Regions from separate parts of the Solibacillus sp. R5-41 genome, predicted to be linked through region 1. Evidence: riboswitches for the same ligand, from Rfam matches in the RefSeq annotation. Region 1 holds a riboswitch; each other region holds the start of a gene.
What was found. A riboswitch is a leader RNA that binds a small molecule or an ion and turns the genes downstream of it on or off. The one in region 1 is predicted to bind cobalamin.
Positions count from the first base shown of each region.

Region 2: it holds a riboswitch for cobalamin, as region 1 does, so the genes downstream of both, CSE16_RS05435 (ribonucleoside-diphosphate reductase subunit alpha) here and cobJ (precorrin-3B C(17)-methyltransferase) in region 1, are expected to answer to the same signal.
Region 3: it holds a riboswitch for cobalamin, as region 1 does, so the genes downstream of both, CSE16_RS02275 (ABC transporter substrate-binding protein) here and cobJ (precorrin-3B C(17)-methyltransferase) in region 1, are expected to answer to the same signal.

Region 1 covers NZ_CP024123.1:145,007-152,638, forward strand. Annotated here, with positions in the region: gene CSE16_RS00730 (helix-turn-helix domain-containing protein) at 1-1,011, shown strand, start outside; gene CSE16_RS00735 (PLD nuclease N-terminal domain-containing protein) at 1,011-1,211, shown strand; gene CSE16_RS00740 (ABC transporter ATP-binding protein) at 1,208-2,110, shown strand; gene CSE16_RS00745 (ABC transporter permease) at 2,097-2,879, shown strand; cobalamin riboswitch at 2,961-3,142, shown strand; gene cobJ (precorrin-3B C(17)-methyltransferase) at 3,296-5,005, shown strand; gene cobK (precorrin-6A reductase) at 5,016-5,771, shown strand; gene CSE16_RS00760 (precorrin-8X methylmutase) at 5,773-6,447, shown strand; gene CSE16_RS00765 (cobalt-precorrin-5B (C(1))-methyltransferase) at 6,422-7,558, shown strand; gene cbiE (precorrin-6y C5,15-methyltransferase (decarboxylating) subunit CbiE) at 7,533-7,632, shown strand, end outside.
Region 2 covers NZ_CP024123.1:1,172,150-1,179,781, forward strand. Annotated here, with positions in the region: gene CSE16_RS05405 (bifunctional adenosylcobinamide kinase/adenosylcobinamide-phosphate guanylyltransferase) at 1-393, shown strand, start outside; gene CSE16_RS05410 (adenosylcobinamide-GDP ribazoletransferase) at 397-1,179, shown strand; gene CSE16_RS05415 (histidine phosphatase family protein) at 1,152-1,748, shown strand; gene CSE16_RS05420 (bifunctional adenosylcobinamide kinase/adenosylcobinamide-phosphate guanylyltransferase) at 1,700-2,131, shown strand; gene CSE16_RS05425 (ECF transporter S component) at 2,118-2,609, shown strand; gene CSE16_RS05430 (hypothetical protein) at 2,606-3,280, shown strand; gene CSE16_RS21235 (hypothetical protein) at 3,311-3,451, shown strand; cobalamin riboswitch at 3,529-3,708, shown strand; gene CSE16_RS05435 (ribonucleoside-diphosphate reductase subunit alpha) at 3,901-6,108, shown strand; gene CSE16_RS05440 (ribonucleotide-diphosphate reductase subunit beta) at 6,122-7,159, shown strand; gene CSE16_RS05445 (branched-chain amino acid aminotransferase) at 7,358-7,632, shown strand, end outside.
Region 3 covers NZ_CP024123.1:476,317-483,948, reverse strand. Annotated here, with positions in the region: gene CSE16_RS02295 ((Fe-S)-binding protein) at 1-1,375, opposite strand, end outside; gene CSE16_RS02290 (cob(I)yrinic acid a,c-diamide adenosyltransferase) at 1,576-2,136, opposite strand; gene CSE16_RS02285 (adenosylcobinamide amidohydrolase) at 2,183-3,646, opposite strand; gene CSE16_RS02280 (FecCD family ABC transporter permease) at 3,646-4,644, opposite strand; gene CSE16_RS02275 (ABC transporter substrate-binding protein) at 4,637-5,599, opposite strand; cobalamin riboswitch at 5,761-5,950, opposite strand; gene CSE16_RS02270 (polysaccharide deacetylase family protein) at 7,049-7,632, shown strand, end outside.

The DNA.
Region 1 (7,632 bases):
AAGTGGGAGAAGGGGCTCAGTTATCCCGATATCACACTTTTGCCGAAGCTCGCGACTTATTTCAATGTGTCGATTGATCTTCTTCTGGGTTATGAACCGCAAATGACGAAGGAGCGGATTATGTCTACTTATGCAACGTTTGCCATAAGGCTTGGGAATGAGCCGTTCGAACAAGTAGATCAACAAATCGACGAAATGTTAGCAGAATATTACTCATGCTTTCCATTTTTGTTAAAAATAGCGCAACTCTATATGAATTATTATCCGAAATCTACTAATCCTGATCAAATATTAGAAAAATGTCTTACACTATGTGAGCGCATAAAAACGCAAAGTCACCATTATCAGCTATCTAATGAAGCGAAGATTTTAGAGGCCTATATTTATATAATGCAAGGAAAACCAGAGCAAGTGCTTGAATTATTAGGAGAAGAAGCGGTCGTGCAATACGGCTCGGAGCAACTTATTGCAACGGCGCATACAATGCTTGGTGCTCAACATAAGGCGAAGGAAGTTTTACAAGTAAGTATGTATCAACAAACAGTTGGGTTAATCTCAAATGCAACGGAAACACTATTGCTTGAAATTGATCATTCCGCTTATTTTGAAGAAACAATAAAACGTACGCAGCAGTTGCTTGATACTTTTCAAATTGCGAATTTAAATCCTAACATAGCGCTCGTTTTTTATATTAAAGCAGCCGGTGGTTATATGATGAAAGATCAAACAGAGCAGGCGCTTCAAATGATTGAGCGCTACACAAAAGTTTGCAGCACATTAAAATTCCCACTGGAGCTAACGGGAGATAGTTATTTTTATAAGCTCGGTCAATGGATTGATCAGCAGGAGCGAATTGATAAACAAGCACCACGAGATAATTTGTCGATTAAAAAGGATCTTGTCGCAAGCGTTACAAATTATCCATTGTTTAGCGCATTACAAGATAATGCACAATTTAAAATCATCATGACGAATTTACAAAATCATTTACAACTAGAGGAGGAATTATAGTGGAAGAACTAGCGAGTTTGAACTGGGCACTAATTGCACCGCTACTCATTTTACAATTTATATTGGCCCTTGTTGTTATCGTTGATATAGTGCGTAACGGCGCAACGAATGGACCGAAATGGTTATGGGTGATTGTTTCATTATTTGTTACAACAATTGGACCGATTTTATATTTTATTTTTGGACGTAAAAGCCAATGATGTGTATTCAAGTAGAGCAATTATCAAAACAATTCGGTGAGCAAGAAGTTGTCGATCACGTGTCGTTTACACTGGAGGAACATACAGCTACCGCCCTCATTGGTCCGAATGGCGCGGGTAAAACGACAACACTATCGATGCTAGCAGGATTATTGCAACCAACAAAAGGTCAAATTATTATGCCAGGCATTACCGATATTCGAAGTGCAATTGGCTTTTTACCACAGTATCCACAATATTTTTCATGGCTAACAGCATTTGAATATTTGGAAATGACGGCGTGTTTAAGTGGTATGGAAAAACGAAAGGTCAAAAAAGAAGCACAAAAAATATTAGAATTCGTCGGTCTTGGTGCGTCGATGAATAAAAAAGTAGCAAACTTTTCAGGTGGTATGAAGCAGCGTTTAGGCATCGCGCAAGCTATTATCCATCAACCTAAATTATTGCTGCTAGATGAACCGGTTTCAGCGCTTGATCCTGTTGGACGTAGAGAGATTATGAACTTGCTAAAAGAGCTTCAACAGCAAACGACGATTTTGTATTCGACTCATATTTTAAATGATGCGGAGGAAATGACTGATCAAGTGCTCTTTTTACGGAACGGACAGCTTGTAGAGCAAGGGTCTCTTCAGCAAGTGCGTTCAAAATTTGATGAGCCACGTTATAAAATTCAGTTTGCATCAAGTGAAGAAGCAAGGCAGTTTACTAGTCAATCAGAGCTTGTAGCAAAGGCTGAACAAAATATTGTTTATGTGGATATAAGGAACGAAATACCGTCGATGCATCAGCTGCTTCAGCGTTTAGCGAGCGCGCCTTATCGAGTTGTAAAAGTGGAGCGAGAGACAGCGAGTTTAGAAGAGATATTTATGAAGGTGGCGGGAACAAATGAAACAATTTAATACATTGTTATTAAAAGAATGGCGTGAAAGCTTGCGTAGTTTTAAATTTATTTGGATTCCGATTGTCTTTGTTTTACTTGGTGTGAGCGATCCGCTCCTCAATTATTTTTTGGAGGACATTTTGAATGCAGTCGGTAATATGCCAGATGGATTTGCGATGATGATGCCCGAACTTCAAGCGGTGGACTTACTTGCTGCTTCTATGGGTCAGTTTCAAACAATCGGATTAGTTGTATTAATCGCAGCATATATCGGTACATTTAGTAAGGAACGTCAAAATGGCACCGCGACACTGTTATATGTACGTCCAATTTCTTTTACAGCCATGTTTTTAAGCAAATGGATTGTAGCAAGTAGTGTGGCAATCATTAGTGCAACAGCTGGCTATGCAGGAAGTGTTTATTATACGGTACTTTTGTATGGCAAGGTAGACCCTGCTCGCTTCTTGGCGATGCTTGGTACGTATTACACATGGCTTCTTTTAGTAATGGCCATTACTGTGGCAATGAGTGCGGCATTCAAAACACCGATTGCTACGGCGATAACGATTATTTTGATTCCCATTGGTTTGTTTATTGATGCAATAATTGGCGGTTTTTGGACGGTTACCCCATATAAATTGTCAACATACGGCATGCGTTTTATTGATGAATCGGTAACGATGCCAACGTTTTGGTGGACATTAACAATAACCGTTTTATTAATGCTTGCCTTTAATATTATAGGAATTTACTTTAGTAAAAAGCGAGCGAGTACGGTAAAGGTCTAGTATTTATATGAAGCAGGAGCTGCCAAATCAATTATAAAATAGTTGTAATATTTCATTTATATGGTATTGTAAAGTCATAATTTAATAAACTATTAAATGAGTGCTTATATTTTGAGATTAATAGGGAAATTAGTGAAAATCTAATGCAGCCCCCGCTACTGTAATAACTGATGAAATCACAAATATCACTGTCTAAGGATGGGAAGATGTGAGAGTAAAGTGAAGTTTAAGCCAGGAAACCTGCTTATTTAATTCGATTACTTACTTTTCGGTGGGAGAAGTGTAGATGAGAACTCAAATATGGCAGATCGTAGTAGATTCTATTTTTCGAAAATACGGTTTTTTGTATAAATTTTCAGATACCCAAACTTCTTTTATAAAAGAAGTTTGGGTTTTTTTTATTGGAGGGGAATGTTTTGAGTAAAGGAAAGATTTTTGTAGTGGGGTTTGGTCCTGGAGACCGAGAACATATTACAAAAAGAGCCGTCGATGCATTACAGCAAAGTAATCATATTATGGGTTATAAAACTTATGTAGATTTAATTCGCCATTTAGTAACAGCACAAACAATTGTCAGTACGGGTATGACCGAAGAGGTGTCGCGAGCGCAAGATGCTGTTAAACAGGCAGAGGCAGGAAATATCGTTGCGGTAATTTCGAGTGGTGATGCGGGCGTATATGGAATGGCTGGTTTAGTGTATGAAGTTTTAATTGAAAAGGGTTGGACCGAAGCAACAGGTATTGAGGTAGAGGTTGTACCGGGAATTTCAGCGATTAACTCCTGTGCGAGCTTACTAGGTGCACCAGTTATGCATGACTCTTGTACGATTAGTTTAAGTGACCACTTAACACCATGGACAGTCATTGAAAAGCGTATTGAAGCGGCGGCGATGGCGGATTTTGTAATAGCGTTCTATAATCCAAAATCAGGGCGGAGAACACGTCAAATTGCAGAAGCACAGCGAATTTTGCTGAAATATCGCTCTCCTGATACACCGGTAGGGCTGGTGAAAAGTGCTTATCGAGAAAGTCAAAATATCGTGTTAACGAATTTAGCGGAAATGTTAGATCATGACATTGGTATGTTAACGACAGTTGTAATTGGGAACTCATCCACGTTCTTTTACGATAATAAAATTATTACACCACGTGGATATCAAAGAAAATATACGCTTGGTGATGAAAAACAAGTTTGGAAACCGCATCAACGTTTGAAAAAAGAAGCAGAACCATGGGCGCTTGATCAAGAAACAGGAGAAGCGCAATCCGGCTATGAAAAAATAGAGGCAATTAAAGCAGGACAAAGCCCCAAAATAGTGTCTTTGAAAGAAGTAAGTGTAACTACTGTAGAACCAGTGCCAACAAAACTCCAACAACCTACAGCGGAAAAGTCAGCGCTTGAGATGGCAAGAATGGCATTAGCTTGTATATCAAACGAACCTGAGAAAACGGATTTTTTAGTACAGCAAGCAATCGAATCGATTTTTGAATTTGCCGTTTCACCAGGGGTAGCGAATAAAATGATTACACCAAAGCAAATGAAGGTACTTGCTGAAGTGGTTGGGGAAAATGGAACGCTAGAATATACACCAGATCATCGCTTTCATGTAAAAATCCCTACTGAAGCACCAGAAAAAATTGTTGGAATATTACGTGAAACTGGATTGTACGTGCTACCTATGGGGGATGTATTAAACATAAAAGCATGTGATTTTTGTTATGGAGAGAAAGCAGAATCTATTCCATATGCTGAGGAAATTATGGATACGCTTGCCGGTTTGAAGCTACCAAAGGAACTTCATGTTGGTTTTAATGGCTGTGGAATGGCTTGTTATCGCGCAGTTTTTGATGATATTGGAATTGTGTATCGTAAAAAGAAATTTGATTTATTTATTGGTGCCAAGCCAGTCGGTCGAACGGCACATGCAGCACAGCCAGTAGCAGAGGGATTAGAGCCAGATGAACTAATACCGTTATTAACGAAAATTGTTGAGGAATATAAAGAGCATGCACATCCAAACGAGCGCTTCTTTAAATACTTTAAACGCGTGAAGAAAATTGCCCATTTCACATACCAAGATATGAGCTGCAAAATTAAAGTAGAAGAAGCACCATGTGGAGATTAGGAGGAGTGGCATGATTTTATTTTTAGCAGGGACGAGCGATGCACGTGAGCTTGCCATTGAGCTACAAAAAAAGGGGCATTCATTATTAGCAACAGTCGTGACAGATTCAGCAGCAAATAGCTTGAAAGAATCTGGTATTGCCTATCATGTAGGGCGTCTTTCAATCGAAGAGATGGCGGCGATCGTTCATGAAAAGGGTGTCACAACGATTATTGATGCGAGTCATCCTTATGCGGAGGAAGCGTCAAAAACAGCAATGGCCGCAGCAGAGCAATGTAAGTTAACTTATATTCGTTACGAACGCCCACAACAACAATATGTTCATCCGCTAATAGCTGAAGTGGAAACATATGAAGAGGCGGCACTTATTGCGCGTGAGCATAAAGGAACCGTGATGTTGACGACAGGTAGTAAAACACTTGCCACATTCACGAAGCACTTGTTAATTGACTCCATCCGTTTAGTTTGTCGCATGCTACCAAACAAAGAAAATATGGAGAAGTGCGATTTATTAGGCGTTAAGCAACGTGACATTATAGCTATTCAAGGCCCATTTTCAAAAGAGTTAAATACAGCGTTGTACCTTCAATATGAGACAACACTTGTTATTACAAAAGAAAGTGGAAAAGTCGGTTCTGTTGATGAAAAGATGGATGCTGCATTGGAATTAAATATTCCGGTAATTTTAATTAAACGACCAAAAATCACTTATATAAATCAATGTTCTACATTTGAAGAAGTATTTCAAACACTTGGAGGAATTTAAAATGGCAAATATGAACTTTAATATGGATTTCGTACCTTTAACGGTAGACCCAGATAAAATTTACGATTACAGCTTTGCAATTATTAAAGAAGAGATGGGCGAGCACAACTTTACAGACGAGCAATGGTTAGTTGTAAGACGTGTAATTCATGCATCAGCAGACTTTGAATTAGGGCGCAGCATGATTTTTACAGACGGTGCAATAGAGGCAGGGATTCAATCCATTTTAGCAGGTCGTCATGTTGTTGCAGATGTACAAATGATTGAAAGTGGCTCTGGGCGTAAACGATTCCAAAAACATGGTGGAGATTTACATTGTTACATCGCGGATGAGGATGTTTCAAAAGAAGCGAAATCAATTGGCACGACGCGCGCAATTATATCCATGCAAAAAGCAACGAAATTACAAGAAGGCGGTATTTATGCCATTGGTAACGCGCCGACTGCACTTCTAGAGTTAATTCGTTTAATTAAAGAAGGGTTAGCAAAGCCAGATTTAATTATCGGTATGCCAGTAGGTTTTGTATCGGCAGCGGAATCGAAAGCGGAGTTAGCGATATTAGAAGGCATTCCATTCATTACAAATGTAGGACGTAAAGGTGGCAGTACGGTGACTGTAGCAGCATTAAACGCTATCTCGATTATGGCTGATGAACGAGCAAAGCAAACGAAATAAAAAAGACCCGTCACAAATGCGTCATGGTTACACAACAGGTGCGTGTGCTACAGCAATGACCAAGGCAGCCTTACAAGCTGTTGTGACTGGTCAAGTTCCTGATGAGGTCACGATTTATTTACCAGTGGGGCAATTTGCGACATTTAAGGTGGAAACGAGTGAAATCCAAGGCGATGCCATCATGTGTGAAACGATTAAAGATGCTGGGGACGACCCAGATGCAACACATAAAGCACGCATACAAAGTACGGTACGGTTAACGGACGTTCCGGGAATACATTTAGACGGAGGTTTAGGTGTAGGGCGTGTAACAAAGGCTGGTTTGCCAGTACCGGTCGGACAGGCAGCGATCAATCCCGTACCACGTAAGATGATTGCAGGTGTCGTTCAAGAAGCCATGGATGCATACGCGCTAGAACAAGGCGTTGAAGTAATTATTTCAGTACCAGATGGCGAAGAAATCGCCAAAAAAACATTGAATGGACGTTTAGGTATTCTTGGTGGCATTTCAATATTAGGTACACGTGGTACGGTCGTTCCATTTTCAAGCTCAGCCTATATGGCGAGTATTGTTCAGGCGCTGAATGTTGCGAAGGAAGCAGGGTGCGACCATGTTGTGATAACGACTGGCGGACGTAGTGAAAAATATGCCATGAAACAATATCCAGATTTACCGGAGGAATCCTTCATTGAGATGGGGGATTTCGTTGGGTTCACATTGAAGCATATTTCACGTAAGAAATTCGCAAAAGTATCGCTCGTTGGTATGATGGGTAAATTTTCGAAAGTTGCGCAAGGCGTTATGATGGTCCATTCGAAAAGTGCACCTATTAGCTTCGAGTTTCTAGCAAGTATTGCACAAAGACAAGGTGTTGAAGAACCATTATTAAGTGAGATTTTGACAGCAAATACAGCTTCTCAAGTAGGTGAGATTCTACAAGGGAATGAAGCGTTTTTTGAAGCCCTCTGTAAAAACTGTTGCTACTATGCATTAGCACATATGAATACACAAATTAGTGTGTCAACAAGTCTGTATGCCATGAACGGAGATTGTTTAGGAAAGGCTGAGAATATTGAAAAATTGCATGAAGATGATTGGTATAGGGGATAACGGCGTAAATGGTTTATTGCCACAATATATTGCCTGGATTAATAACTGTGATGTTTTAGTTGGAGGAGAACGCC
Region 2 (7,632 bases), 1.0 Mb from region 1:
CTAGACCGGGAAAAACAGGGATTGCGTTGGCAAACAATTGAAATACAAGTAGAAATACCAGATGCAATCAAGCAGCTCAATGCCCAGTATGTGCTGTTATTTGAATGTGTCACAACATGGTTGGCCAATGTGCTGTATCATACAGAAACGCTTGAAAATCGTGAGCAGCGAATTGCAGATTATGTGTTGGCCTTTCAAACACAGCTTCTTGCATGGCAACGGCAAGGGGTGCAAGTCGTCATAGTATCGAATGAAATATTGGATGAACCGCGCGCAAGTAATGAAGAAGTAGAATTGTACCGGGCACTCATTGGAAATCTTCACCAGTGGATTGTTGCACATTGTGAGTCAGTCTATGAAGTACAATACCAACTTGTACAGCAATGGAAGTAAGGAGTGAACAAGTTGAAAAATAGTGCAATTGGATTTTTATTAGCGTGGCAATTTTTCTCGGCAATCCCCGTGAAAAGGCAGCTCACAATGAACGACAAAACCGTCACATGGATGTATGCGTTTTTACCGATTATTGGATTAATCATGGGCGGTATGTATGCGACAACAGCTTATGTTTTGTTTACATATAGTAATATTTCGCCGTTACTACTCACAATCGTACTCGTTGTCGGGATGATTGTTGTAACAGGTGGCTTGCATTTAGATGGCTGGATTGATATGAGTGATGCTTACTTTTCATACGGAGACAAAGAAAAACGTTTAGCTATTTTAGATGACCCACGAACAGGTGCATTCGGTGTCATTAGTGTGATTTGCTTACTATTGTTGAAAATAGGCTTTATTTATGAAGCGATTGTGCAAGGGGCTTTTGCCATTATTCCATTTTTAACATACATTCCATTTCTTGCTCGAATTGGTGTGTTGACTGTATTTTTAACGACCGAAACGTCGAAGCAAACGGGACTGGCAGCGTATTTTAAAGGTGTTATTTGGAAAAAACAGCTTTCCATCAGCGTGGTGCTATTATGTGTTGGTTACATCGTTATTTGTATTGTACTCGCAAACTATAGTATGGTCATTCTTATAATAGCCATGTTACTCGGCGTTTTGCTGTACCGAAAGTGGATTATAAAAAACTTTGGTGGAGTTAGTGGAGATTTACTCGGAGCGCATTGTGAAGGGATGGAGGTGCTATTATGGCTCGTGGCATTACTGTTCATTTAATTCGGCATGAAAAAACGCGCGCAAATGTTGAACGAAAATACATTGGTTGGACAGATGAATCCATTTTACAGGAAGTATCGGCGCAGCTAACAATAGCACCAACTGTCGTTTATGGCAGTGATTTAATACGTTGTCAGCAAACCGCGGCATGCTATTTCCCGAATGCAAACTATGTAGGGGTCAAGCAGTTACGTGAAAGCAATTTTGGTGATTTTGAAATGCATACTTACGAACAATTAAAAAACCAGCCAATTTATCGCGCTTGGATTGATGATCCTTATGAGGTTACACCACCAAATGGCGAGCATTTTTGGGCATTTGAACAGCGTGTGTTGCAAGCATTTCAACAATTAATAGTGCAACAAGGTACCTTTACGTTTGTCGTGCACGGTGGGGTAATTCGGCTATTGCTTTCGCATTTTGGACAACAGCAGCAATTGTTTCAAAATACGCTTGCCAAGCATCGCGTACTTTATACATTGCATTGGGACCAGCTAGAACAATTTTTAGGAGGGGCAGTATGTACGTCATTCTCGGAGGCGCCTATAACGGTAAACGAAACTATGTAGAAACAATGATACAAAAACGAGGAAATGTTCCAGTACATTATTGTGAAGGGCAAATCCCGGATATTACAGCATTTCAAGAAAAAGATATTGTCGTTATTAGTGATTTCGAAACAATTGTTCAATCCATGCTAGAGCAACCAGAAGAAGCGGTTGCTGAAATGATTGTCGAGCAGCTATGCGAGCTCAATAAGCATGCGCAAGTAATTTGTATATGCACAGACCAGAGTCGAGGGGTCGTGCCACTTGAAAAAGAGGTACGGCAAATGCGTGACACATGTGGAAGAATTTATCAAAAGCTTTGTCAAGAAGCAAATACCGTCATTCGTGTTTGGTACGGGCTTCCGCAAATTTTAAAAGGAGAGATAGATCATGGAGAAAAATAAATTACGTTTAATGGTGTTAACCGCTCTTATTGCAGCAATTTGTGTTATTGGGAGTTTTATAAAAGTGCCTGGGCCGATTTCAACGGCAGCACTTGATTCTGCACCGGCATTCATCAGTGCTGTTTTTTTACCACCTCTTTTTGCGGGGATTGCTGGAGCGCTCGGACATATTGCAACAGGTTTGACTTCAGGGATGCCGCTTGGTATATTCCACGTTCTAATTGCGGTTGAAATGTTTTTCATCGTTTACATTTTTACGGTACTGCACCAAAATAATTTTCATATTTCAAAATGGATTTTTGCCATTATTGCCAATGGGGTTATTGCACCGTTGCCATTCTATTTTATAATTTCAGCTGAATTTTATTTGGCTTCGATTGTCACTTTGTCCATCGCAACAGTTATTAATGTCATTGTGGCAATGATTGTCATGCCTGTATTAAAATTAGTTGTTCAACGACAAGGTACGCAAATATGAGAAATGCAATCCAAGTAGGTGAGAACATTGTAACGATTGATAATGCTGGGTGTATTGGCGAAAAGCCACAAGATGAAGTACAGGTACCCAATGAGGTTACTGGTTATTTTACGGCACGAACGGCAATTTTAGAGCAATGGTGTGCAGGGGCAATGCCTGTGCAGCTGTTATTAGCCAACTTTTCAGGGGACGATGCATGGCAGTCATACATAAACGGATTTCAACAAGTTTTTAATGAAATAAATCAACCAATGCCCCCGGTAACAGGATCTAGTGAAACGAATTTTCAAGCACTTCAATCTGCTGTGTCACTGACGATGCTAGGGAAAAAAGCATTTGCAAGTAATCCTGAAAACTGCCAATATTTTGTAGTTGGCGAACCATTAGTAGGGAATGAAGTAATCAATAATCCACAAAAAATTGCTTCATTAGGCGAGCTTTATACAGGATTAAAAGAAGGCTTTATCCAAGCGCTTTGGCCAACTGGTTCAAAAGGAATTGGCATAGAGATTGAGCGCTTTATAGGCTGTAAAGTTTATGAAACCGCACTCCCTTTACAAAAATCAGCGGGTCCATCATGCGCGGTATTAGTTGCTGTAAATGACCAAAATATCCAGAGCTTTTTTGAACAAATGACCGCACCAATAACAGAAATTAACTTGTTTCAGTAGAGGTCCCCTACGTTAAAAAATGGCGTATGAATGTCAAATATGCAATTTTATTTAGTGGGCTTAGAACCCATGCTGAATCAAATTAATGCCCCGGCGGATGTCACAGATTTTTTATGGGAGTTTATCAAGATTGCTCGAAAAAAATCTGGACGCAATTATGCCAAGGCTTAATTGATAAAAAAAGTATAGCCCTTGCCTTGTGAAAATTCATATGATACAATGGCAACAGCATAAAGATACACAATATATAGTAAAAATACTTGATAGGTTCTACAACATGTAGATTAAAAGGGAAATTAGTGAAAAACTAATGCTGTCCCCGCAACTGTAATGCTGACGATGATTTCATAATCCACTGCGAATAAGCGGGAAGGGAAATCAAAGAATGAAGCAAAGCCAGGAGACCTGCCAATTTAAGTATACGACGCATTTCTTCGGGGGCTAGGAAATGGAATAGAGCGATTTATTTCCTAGGCAATAAATTCTCTTTCCATTTCTAATTGTAGCGAATCCGAATTTTATGGGATTCGTTTTTTTGTGTTTAAAAAGGAGAGTATGCTGCGCTATTTTAGGCAAGTGATACCTTTCCAAGTTGATTACGACGAAAAGGAAGTGCTGTCATGATAGAAGTACAGGAAAAAATACTGGAACAATTAGTGCAACAATTTGGTGATGAAGACTTGGAGCAATTGCTTCGTTTTTCACAAAAATGGTTACGTAAAAATGAAGGTGCAACAACGAATGCTTGGATTGAGGCAAGCATCCTTGAAACGATTAGCTATATCGATGAGCAGGAGCCATACTGGACGTTTGTCGCGGGGAAATTATTAACGGAAAAAATTTACCGTGAGCATCAGCAAAAATTCCAAGTGTCAGCACCATATGAAAACTTCAATGGCTGGCTAGAAACGTTAGTAGAAAAAGAGTTGCTTCATCCGATGTTAGTGGAAAATTATTCGAAAGCAGAAAGAACATTGCTCGGAACGATTATGGATCCATCCCGCGATGAATTATTTACTTATATCGGCTTGCGTACACTAATGGATCGTTATGTTGTCCGAGATTTTGATAACTCGTTAGCAGAGCTCCCACAACAACGCTGGTTAATCATTGCGATGACGCTCATGATAAATGAAACGGAAAGTCGTTTGCAAAAAGTAGAAGAAGCATATTGGGCTTTATCCAATTTGTATATGACAGTAGCAACACCAACTTTATCAAATGCAGGGAAAACGCATGGTCAACTTTCAAGCTGCTTTATAGATACAGTGGATGATAGCTTGCAAAGTATTTATGATACGAATACAGATGTCGCAACGCTTTCTAAATATGGTGGCGGTATAGGTGTTTACATGGGGAAAGTCCGCAGTCGTGGCTCAGAAATTCGAGGATATAAAGGTGCATCAAGTGGCGTACTGCCATGGATTAAGCAGCTAAATAATACTGCTGTTTCAGTTGATCAGCTTGGTCAACGTCAAGGGGCGATTGCTGTTTATTTAGATGTATGGCACCGCGATATTTTAACATTTTTAGATTTACGCTTAAACAATGGGGATGAGCGTCTCCGTGCACATGATATTTTTACGGGCGTTTGCTTACCTGACATCTTTATGGAGGCGGTTGAGCAAAGAGAGGGTTGGCATTTATTTGATCCTTATGAAGTGCGAAAAACAATGGGCTATTCTTTAGAGGATTTTTATGATGAGAAGCGCGGTGAAGGTTCATTCCGTACACGCTATGAGGAATGTGTGGATAATCCAATATTATCCAGAGAAGTGATTCCTGCGATTGAAATTATGAAACGTATTATGCGCAGTCAATTAGAAACAGGCGTACCATTTATGTTTTATCGTGATGAAGTAAACCGTAAAAATCCAAATAAGCATGCAGGAATGATTTATTCGAGTAATTTATGTTCGGAAATTGCTCAAAACATGAGTGCGACGCAATTTGAATCGCAAATATTAGATGATGATACGATTGTAACACGTCGTAAAGCAGGCGATTTTGTCGTATGTAATTTAAGCTCGATTAACTTAGGGCGTGCCGTGCCAGCTCAAGCTTTACAACGCTTAATCCCAATTCAAGTGCGCATGCTTGATAATGTAATTGAACTAAATACGATTCCTGTACTACAAGCCGATTTAACGAATAAACGCTATCGCGGCATCGGACTTGGCACATTTGGCTGGCATCATTTACTAGCGCTCCAGGAAATCGCGTGGGAATCAGATGAGGCGGTTCAGTTTGCTGATGAATTGTATGAAGAAATTGCTTATTTAACAATCCAAGCATCGAATGCATTAGCGCAGGAAAAGGGTGCGTATCCGCTATTTAAAGGCTCTGATTGGCAAACTGGGAAGTATTTTGAGGAGCGTGGTCTTACGTCTGAAAAATGGCGAGAGTTGGCTCAACTTGTACACGCGGGGGGATTACGCAACGGCTATTTAATGGCAGTAGCACCTAACTCTTCTACATCGATTTTAGCGGGCTCGACTGCGACAATTGATCCGATTTTCCAGAAATCTTATTCTGAGGAGAAAAAGGACTACAAAATTCCGGTGACAGTGCCGGATTTAAATTCGAAAACAACTTGGTATTATAAATCCGCTTACTTTATCGATCAGCGCTGGACAATTAAGCAAAATGCTGCACGCGCAAAACATATTGATCAAGGGATTTCATTAAATTTATATGTCCAAAATACGATCAAGGCCAAGGATTTATTGCAGCTTCATTTAGATGCTTGGAGTAGTGGTATTAAAACGACGTATTATGTCCGTTCAACATCAACTGAATTATTAGAATGTGAATCTTGTTCAAGCTAAGGAGATAATAAAGATGCAATTAGAAAAACGCAAAATTATGGAAAAGACTGCTCCGAACCGTTCAACGGGCATTGTGAATGGACAGTCCTCAAATATTTTAAACTGGGATGATGTTCGTTATAGTTGGGCATACCCAAAATACAAAAAAATGCTAGCTAATTTTTGGACGCCTTTCGAAATTAATATGAGTACAGATGTGAAGCAATTTCCTACATTAACCGAGGATGAGCAAGCGTCATTTTTGAAAATTATTGGGCTGTTAGCATTATTAGATAGTATTCAAACAGATTTTGCGGGTAAGGTAGCGGATTATTTAACGGATTCAAGCTTGAGTGCACTTATGATTATTTTAGCGCAGCAAGAGGTCGTTCATAATCATTCGTATTCGTACATATTGTCGAGTCTTGTTACGAAAGATGTGCAGGATCAAACGTTCGATTTTTGGCGTACTGAGCCGGTGTTGCAAAAACGCAATGATTTCGTTGTGAAAGGTTATATTGAATTTGCTGAAAATCCGACTGTTGAAAATATGCTACGCGCCATCGTTTATGATGTCATTTTAGAAGGATTATTTTTCTATTCGGGCTTTGCTTTCTTCTACCATTTAGCACGCAAGCAAAAAATGGTCGCAACGAGTACGATGATAAATTATATTAACCGTGATGAACAGCTACATGTTGATTTATTTATTAAAATTTACAAGGAACTGCTTGAGGAATATCCACAATATCAAACACAAGAGTGGGAGCAAGAAGTACAAGCGATTTTCAAAGAAGCGGCGGAGCTTGAAGTCAACTGGGCAAGAGAAATAATTGGGGATAAAATTGATGGGCTAGATGTAGAGGATGTAGAAGCGTATATTTACTTTTATGCAAATGTAAGATGCAATCAACTTGGTCATGATCGGCCTTTTGAAGGCTATCGTAAAAACCCATTAAAATGGATTAAAGCATATGAAGAAGTCGATTTAGGAAAAACGGATTTCTTTGAACAACGTTCACGACAATATACGAAAATTAACGTAGAAGATAATGGATTTGATGATTTGTAAAGGGAAATGGTAGCTCGCGTAAATTTAACTGTCGTTACTAATCATCGCTTTAGGAATATAGTAGAAACCTTAGTAAAAGGGCTGTTGTGCTAAGTTAATAAAAAAAATGAATAAATAATAAATAATTATAAATTTTCTAAAAATAAAGTGGTATGATAGAGTGTATCAATTTTATTATTTAGTTAAGGAGTAATGAACATGACGACATATCAAATTACAAAAGAGCTAACAACCAATAAAAAGGACAAAATTGAAGACGATCAGCTTGGCTTCGGTAAAGTATTTACAGACCATATGTTTGTAATGGATTATGAAGAAGGCAAGGGCTGGCATAATGCGAAAATTACAGCATATCAGCCATTGGAGCTAAGTCCAGCTTCTATGGTATTTCATTATGGACAAGCTGTATTTGAAGGATTGAAAGCATATGCAACAGCTTCAGGTGAGGTTCATTTATTCCGCCCAGATCGCAA
Region 3 (7,632 bases), 330 kb from region 1:
TTTCTTCGCCTGATTTTTTCAGTTCTTTAACTGTTGGAATTGAAATCGATGGATCAAGGTCCCGCCAGTTTTCTTTTTCTTTACGGTTTAAGCCCCATGGATTACCTTGACGCTCGATATTTGTCATCGCGCGTTGTGCATCTGGATTAACTTTTCCTTCTGTCATCGTTAAATAACGACGTAGATCAATAATTTTATCCACATGCTCATTCATAACTGGACATTGGTCTTCACAGTTACGGCATGTTGTACAAGCCCAAATTTCTTCCTCTGTTATAACATCACCGATTAAAGATGGGCTATAAATGTTGTCGATGACTGCGCCTTCTGCACCTGCAGCCATAGCAAGCTGATTTCCTTGTGTGTTTTTAAAGAATGAAAATGGTACCCACGGCTTTTGCTTTGTTTCAACCGCGCCTGTAAATGTTAAATGATCGCGCAACTTTACGATTAAATCCATTGGAGATAACATTTTCCCTGTACCCGTTGCAGGACACATATTTGTACAGCGACCACATTCTACACAAGCATATAGATCCAGCATTTGTTTTTGTGTGAAATCATGAATTTTTCCAACACCTAATGGCGGCATATTTTCTTCATCTTCTGCTTCCTCTAATGCTGCAAAGTCAATCGGACGTAATGTGCCCATACGCTCTTGACGGTTGGCAAATACGTTCATAATCGACGTAATTAAGTGGAAGTGCTTTGATTGCGGAATATATACTAGGAACGTTAATAAAAATAGTAAGTGTGCCCACCACATCACATAAAAAATTGCGATTGCTGCTGTCTGTGGTAACCATTGGAACAGCCATGCGATGCCCGATGCAACTGGCTCGGCACCTGTTAAACCATGATCATGCCAAATTAAGCCCATTCCATTTGCTATTAATGTCGAAAGCATTAACCCACCGATGAAAATAAGGACAAGTCCATTTTTAAAGCCTCGTTTTAAACGGACAAGCTTTTCCACATAACGACGGTAAAACGCTGTAAATACGGCTACTAAAATAACAAGTGCCACGATTTCTTGGAAGAATGTAAATACAGGATATAATCCAGCGAGTGGCAAATGTGTACCTGGTATTAACCCTTTCAAAATTAAATCAATCGCACCGAGTTGAACGAGTAAAAATCCGTAGAAGAAGAAAACGTGCGTTAAGCCCATTTTCTTATCCTTCAATAATTTTGACTGTCCAAAAACTTTTTCGACGATATCGCCAATACGTGCCGATAATTTTTGATTGAATTCTTCTTTTCTACCTAATTGAATAAAGTCATAGCGTGTTTTTAATAAATAAACGAATAAACCGAGTGCGTAAAGTAACACCGCTCCAAACGCTATCCAATTGATAATTAATAATGTATTCATAATACTCCCCCTTTAAAACTAATTTCCGAGCCCCTTTTTGATCTGTTTTAATTAAACTGAATTTACATACAAATCTATATTTTCATTTTAATAATGAATGAGCATTCAGTCAACACTATTTTAAATAAATTCTGAAAATTAAATACTCATAAAAAAATGCTAGCTTAACGATTTTTATATCGTTAGCTAGCATTTTACGGTTATTTAAATACATTGGCACTGCGAATATATTCGACATCCGGGATAGATAATCGACTGTTTGCAATGCGCGCAGCGGCAAATAAATAATCTGATAGTCTATTTAAATACTTTTGAACAACGGGTGATACATCTTCTATTTCTTTCATGAGTGTCACGGTTTCGCGTTCTGCACGACGCGCCACTGTGCGTGCAATATGAAGGGTTGCGGCTGCTGGTGATCCACCTGGTAAAATAAATCGTTGCAGTGGTGGGGCTTCTTCTGATAAGGCGTCAATTCGTTGTTCTAAAATAACAATTGGCTCTTCTTTTAGCTTATAGTGACGTTCTTTCATGACATTGGCTAAATCTCCACCACCATCAAAAAGCTCATGCTGGATTGCCGTTAAGTCTGCAATAATATCTGCAAATTTGCCTTTTTCTAATTCGGAAATCGCCTTCCCAATAAAGGAATTCAGCTCATCCATTGTGCCATATGCCTGTACACGTAAATGGTCTTTGTCGACGCGACCTCCGATGATGCTTGTTTTCCCTTTATCTCCTTGCTTCGTATATAATTTCATCCTGTTCACCCTTTCGTGAATAATCCATAACTCAACAAATGGCTGCCTAATTTTTCGCTTGCTTATATTTTTCGATTGCCGCCATTGTCGTTTCGAAAACACCTCGACCAATTAACTTACCGACCTCGGTAATTGGCCCAGCATAGGGCATTTCCTCGCCTTGCTGTGTCGCCGCAATTAATAAGCTATCTGTTGCCGTACCGGTAGCAATCGTTTTCGTTTGTTGATCGACGACTTGCTGCTCTGTAAATGCTTTCGTTTTCGCCTCTGTCGCGGTAATCATCGCTTGGATAAACGCTTCATCGGACAGCTTGCCATTCACAAAAACCCATGTATTTACCGTACCAATATGAAACGGTTCATCACGCAAATAAGCTTTCGTAACATCAATTCCATTGCCAACACCCGCCGTAACCATGACGACAATTTCACAATTCCCTGATGAAAAAGATTGAATTTCCGCGCATTTCGTTGCAACTGCCGTAAGCATCACGACCGTATTTGTCGGAGCAAACTGGTGCTGTTGCAAAAAGGCAACCGTTTCTTCATTCACTTGATTTATATCATAGTATGGAGAAATGGCGCGATTTAAAAAACTTTCGTACCAGCCCATACCCGCATTATGCACCGCTGATGAAACCACTTTTAACGGGGCTTGTGCAGTGTATTCAATATAATCCTTTGTTATGCGAAAATCCCCCACTGCTACCTTCGCGAAATGACGTTGCATTTCCTTCGCAGGTAGCATCGTAATTTGTGGCTTCGGTAACTCAGGATGCGGATATGTAGCAATCCGCGCTTGGTAAACGTCCTCAATTTGCTCCTGTAAAACGACTTCATGAGGTAATCCAAACGAGCGCATTTCACCATTTTCTAATAGCAATAATTCATCACAATAGAGCGAGGCTAAGTTAATGTCATGAAAAATGGAAACGACCGTTAAGCCATTTTGTTCAACTTGTTGCCGAATCATATCTAAAATTTGCTTTTGATGCGCGATATCTAAATGGTTCGTTGGTTCATCTAATAATAGTAACTCCGAATTTTGAGCTAATGCCTGTGCAATAAACACACGCTGCTGCTCACCACCTGATAACAGCTCTAAATACTGCTCTTTATAGCGTGCTACACCCGTTTGTTCCATCGCGGTTTGTACCGCCTGTTCATCTTCTTTCGACCACGAAGAGAAAAAGCCATTTTGATGGGGATAACGCCCTAAAGAAACTGCAGCATAGACAGAATTTGAAAAACTGCTCGCGTGTAATTGAGGAAGAACCGCCATTTTTTTGGCTAGCTGTTTTACGGAATAGCTTTCAATGGCGTGCCCGTCTATAATGATTTGCCCGTCTTGCGGTTTGAGTACACCGCTAATGATCTTTAACAGTGTCGATTTCCCACTACCATTCGGCCCAAGTATTCCAAGGATTTTTCCCTTCCCTACTTGAAATGACACATTTTTGACAACTGGTTTTGCGTGATAGCCACCTGAAATATTTTGCACCGTTAGCATTATGCCCCACCCTTTCTACGTTGCTTAAAGAATATATAAGCAAACACTGGTGCACCGATAAAGGCTGTAATAACACCGATTGGTAGCTCAACTGGCGCAATAATTGTACGTGATACTAAATCACAAATGACAAGTAAACTTGCCCCGTTCAATAAGGAAATCGGTAGTAAATGGCGATGATCTGCTCCGATAATAATACGCACCATATGCGGTATAACAAGGCCGACAAAACCGATTGTTCCTGACACTGCAACGGATGCCCCAGTTAGTATCGAACCACCCGCCAAGATCATAAATTTACTACGCTTCACATTGACCCCTAAATATTGCGCACGCTCTTCGCCATAAATCATCGCATTCAGTTCACGGCGTTGTAACCAAATGATGACAGTTCCTATAATTGCGAAAGGTAAAATCATTTTCACATAAGGCCAGCCACGCATTGAAACGCTCCCTAAAAGCCAGCCAATAATTTCTCTTAGTTCTTCTCCTGTTAAGGCGACCATTAATGAAATACAAGAACCTAAAAAGGAACTAAAAATGACACCTGTTAAAATGAGCGTCTCCATTTTCATAGTACGGTCTACAATTCGGGCAAAGCTTAATACCGCAATCATTGTCAACAGTGCACCAATCATACTAAAAACGGGTAATGTAAAGCTTCCTAAAAACGGGATGGAAATACCTAAGAAAATCGTCATTACCGCACCAACCGAGGCACCTGAAGAAATTCCTAATGTATACGGGTCTGCCAATGGATTTTTGAGCAACCCTTGAAAGGCCGCCCCTGCAATTGCTAAGGAAGCACCGATTATAGCCGCTAAAATGACACGCGGCATTCGAATCTTCCACAAAATACTGTGGGCAACGGGATCGGTCGTACTATCCCATAATGTTGAAACGGGAATACTAACCGAACCTATTGACACACCAAACCATACGCTTAATAGCAGCAATACTATTGAAACTACATAAGCGAATACGTATTTTTTATTCACCGAAAACCTCTGGGTACATTGTTTGTGCAATCGATTGAATGCCATCTACAATACGAGGTCCTTGGCGACTTGTTGTATCAGCATCAATTAAATAAACATTTCCAGACTTTACTGCATCCATTTCTGCATATGCTGGATTCGATAAAATTGCGTCAATATCGTTTTCATACGTTACTAAAATCACATCAGGATTGTCACTTACAAATTGCTCTGCACTATATTGTGGCCAGTCTGGTTGTGTCACACTGTTCTTAATGCCAAGAGTATTAAGCATTTCATTAATAAACGTTCCTGTGCCAACCGCATATAAATCTGGGTTAGTACCTACGACAATAAATGCCGATTTCTCATCTAAACCAGTTGCCTTTGTTTTTATTTCTTCAATATCCTTTTGCATAGAAGCAACCATCTCTTCTGCTTGTGCTACTCGCCCTGTTAATTGGCCCATCTGCTTCATCGTTTCATATGTTTCTTCAAAATTCACTGCATTTTTTACGACAAATACAGGAATACCCATCGCTTCTAACTGTTCCATGCCCTTTTCAAAATTATACATGCCTGATCCATGTGCAAAAATAATGTCCGGTTTAAGTGATGCCATCAGCTCTATATTAAACTCTATGCCTCCTACTTTTTCCTTTGTAGCTGTTTGTTCTGGGAAATTATCATTATCCGAAACGCCAACAATTTCTTCATCTAAACCTAAGCCAAATAATATTTCAGTATTGGAAGGTACCATAGAAATAATGCGTTCTGGTTTCTTCTCTAATGTAATCTCTCTCCCCAATGCATCAGTTATCGTTACAGGGAACTGCGCCGCTGCACTTTCCTCTCCACTTGCTGCTTTATTTTGTTCCGATTCATTTGTTGCAGGCTTTGAATCTCCTGTGCTACAGCCTACTAGTAGTAGCATCGACATTAATAATAACGCTGCTAATTTTTGTATTTTCTTCATCTCTTTTTCCCCCTAGATTTTGTTATATGTAGCCTATTTGTGAGTACGAATGAACACTTCCTTCAACCAAAAGAAAAAAGCCTCCAACTCGGGAGACTTCATTGACGTATGCAAATAATTTCTAAATGATAATTATAAGCCACTCCCGTTCCACGCAGGTTTACTATTGGCAATGTAAAGGCAGGTCTCCTGGCTTATGCATTATAACACTTGTTGACACCTTCCCAAATTTCTTCAGTGGCTTTTTCCAACAAACTCGCATTTACAGTGGCGGGACCGCATCGGAATGTAACCGATTTCCCTTTTAATCCTTATTAGTCAATTTGATAAACCTTTTTTATTGAATACATAAAATATGTTTTTCTAACTCACATATAAGAACCTTCACATTTCTTATTTAATTAATAGGCAATTCTATTGTAGCGGAAAAATGATTGTTTGTATGTAGACAAGCGAGAGTTTTCAGATATATTAATTAAAATCCAGTATTTCTTTTATTTCCATTTCGGTTGGGTGCTATTTTTATGTAAGTTTTCGACTTATAGATTTTTAGAAGTGCTAAAATTTTTAGGTTGGCTAAGTATAAGCGACGCAAAGCTTTATTGGCACAAAACAGCACGACTCAGCTGTGTGCTTTGTGAAAGCCCAACTGCTTCCGAAATTGGTAGTACTAAAGCATTATATATATAGTGCCCCGTTATAATTATTCGGTCTGCCATTTTATTTATATTTAATTTAAACTTTTTAAGTTCCTAGCCCGTCAAATAGTTAGAACGTATTTGCGACATGTTGAAAATTAAAAAAGATGATTATTTAGCTCTATTAAAAATAAAGAAAATGCGTTCAATATTGTACAAAACTCCTTTTAGTTTCACAAGAGATTTGAATAGATTAAACACGATCAAAAACTGCTATATAACTTAGAATCATATGCTTGTGAATTTCATTCGACAAATATAAAGTGGCGCCAGATTACATGGGGGTATGAGGTTTGAAATACCTTTGGATATCCTAAGGTTTATTGGTAAATGGCACATATATTAACTAATCGCATTGCATTTCAAGTAGTAAACACATTCACATATCTACCAAAACTATACAATATATGGAAAAATAAACGTATCTAAACACTCAAAATAACAGTAGGAGGATTTATTAATCATGAAAGCACCACAAAATGAGTATGCCAAAAGAAGAAAAAAAAGAAGATTACGAATTGTATTGATTATACTAGTTATGCTAATCCCTATTTTTTTTACCGGTTTTGTTGTAGGGAAATCGTATGCTGTCAATGAAAAAAATAGCAAGCAAGAGTTGACTGAAAAAGTAGAAGCTTCAATTAGCCAAGGTAAAGAACAAACTAATCTAGAGGATGAATCTTTAAAACACTCTAATTCTGACGCTATCAACAGCACCCAACAAGATTCGACAAAGGAGGTAGAAGCCCCAATTACCCAAGATAATGGACAAACAAAAGAACAAGCAAGTACAGAAGAAAAACCTTTAGGTAAAGTGGTCTACCTAACATTTGATGATGGCCCTAGTAATCTAACAGACCAATTTCTAGATGTCTTGCACGAACAAGATGTCAAAGCAACCTTTTTTATGCAAGGAAGTAACCTGAAAAAAGAGCACCTCCAGGAAAGTGTGAAACGCGCAACAACAGAAGGACATTATATCGGTGCCCATAGCATGACGCATGAATTCAAAACATTATATAAGGAAAAACAGTTTGTGCCTGAGATGAATGAAACGTTAGCACTAATTCATGAGATTACAGGTACAAACCCCCATTTAGTTCGCCCTCCTTATGGTTCCGCACCAGGGTTGAAAAGTGAACAGATTCGCAACCAAATTGTAGACGCAGGCATTAAAGTTTGGGATTGGACAATTGATTCCAATGACTGGACGTTAAAGGATAATCCAGCCCAAATTATTGAAAATATTAAAAGTAGCACAAATTCTGACAGAGAAGTTGTGCTAATGCACGAGAAACCACAAACTTTGGAGGCACTTCCAGGTATAATTGCATT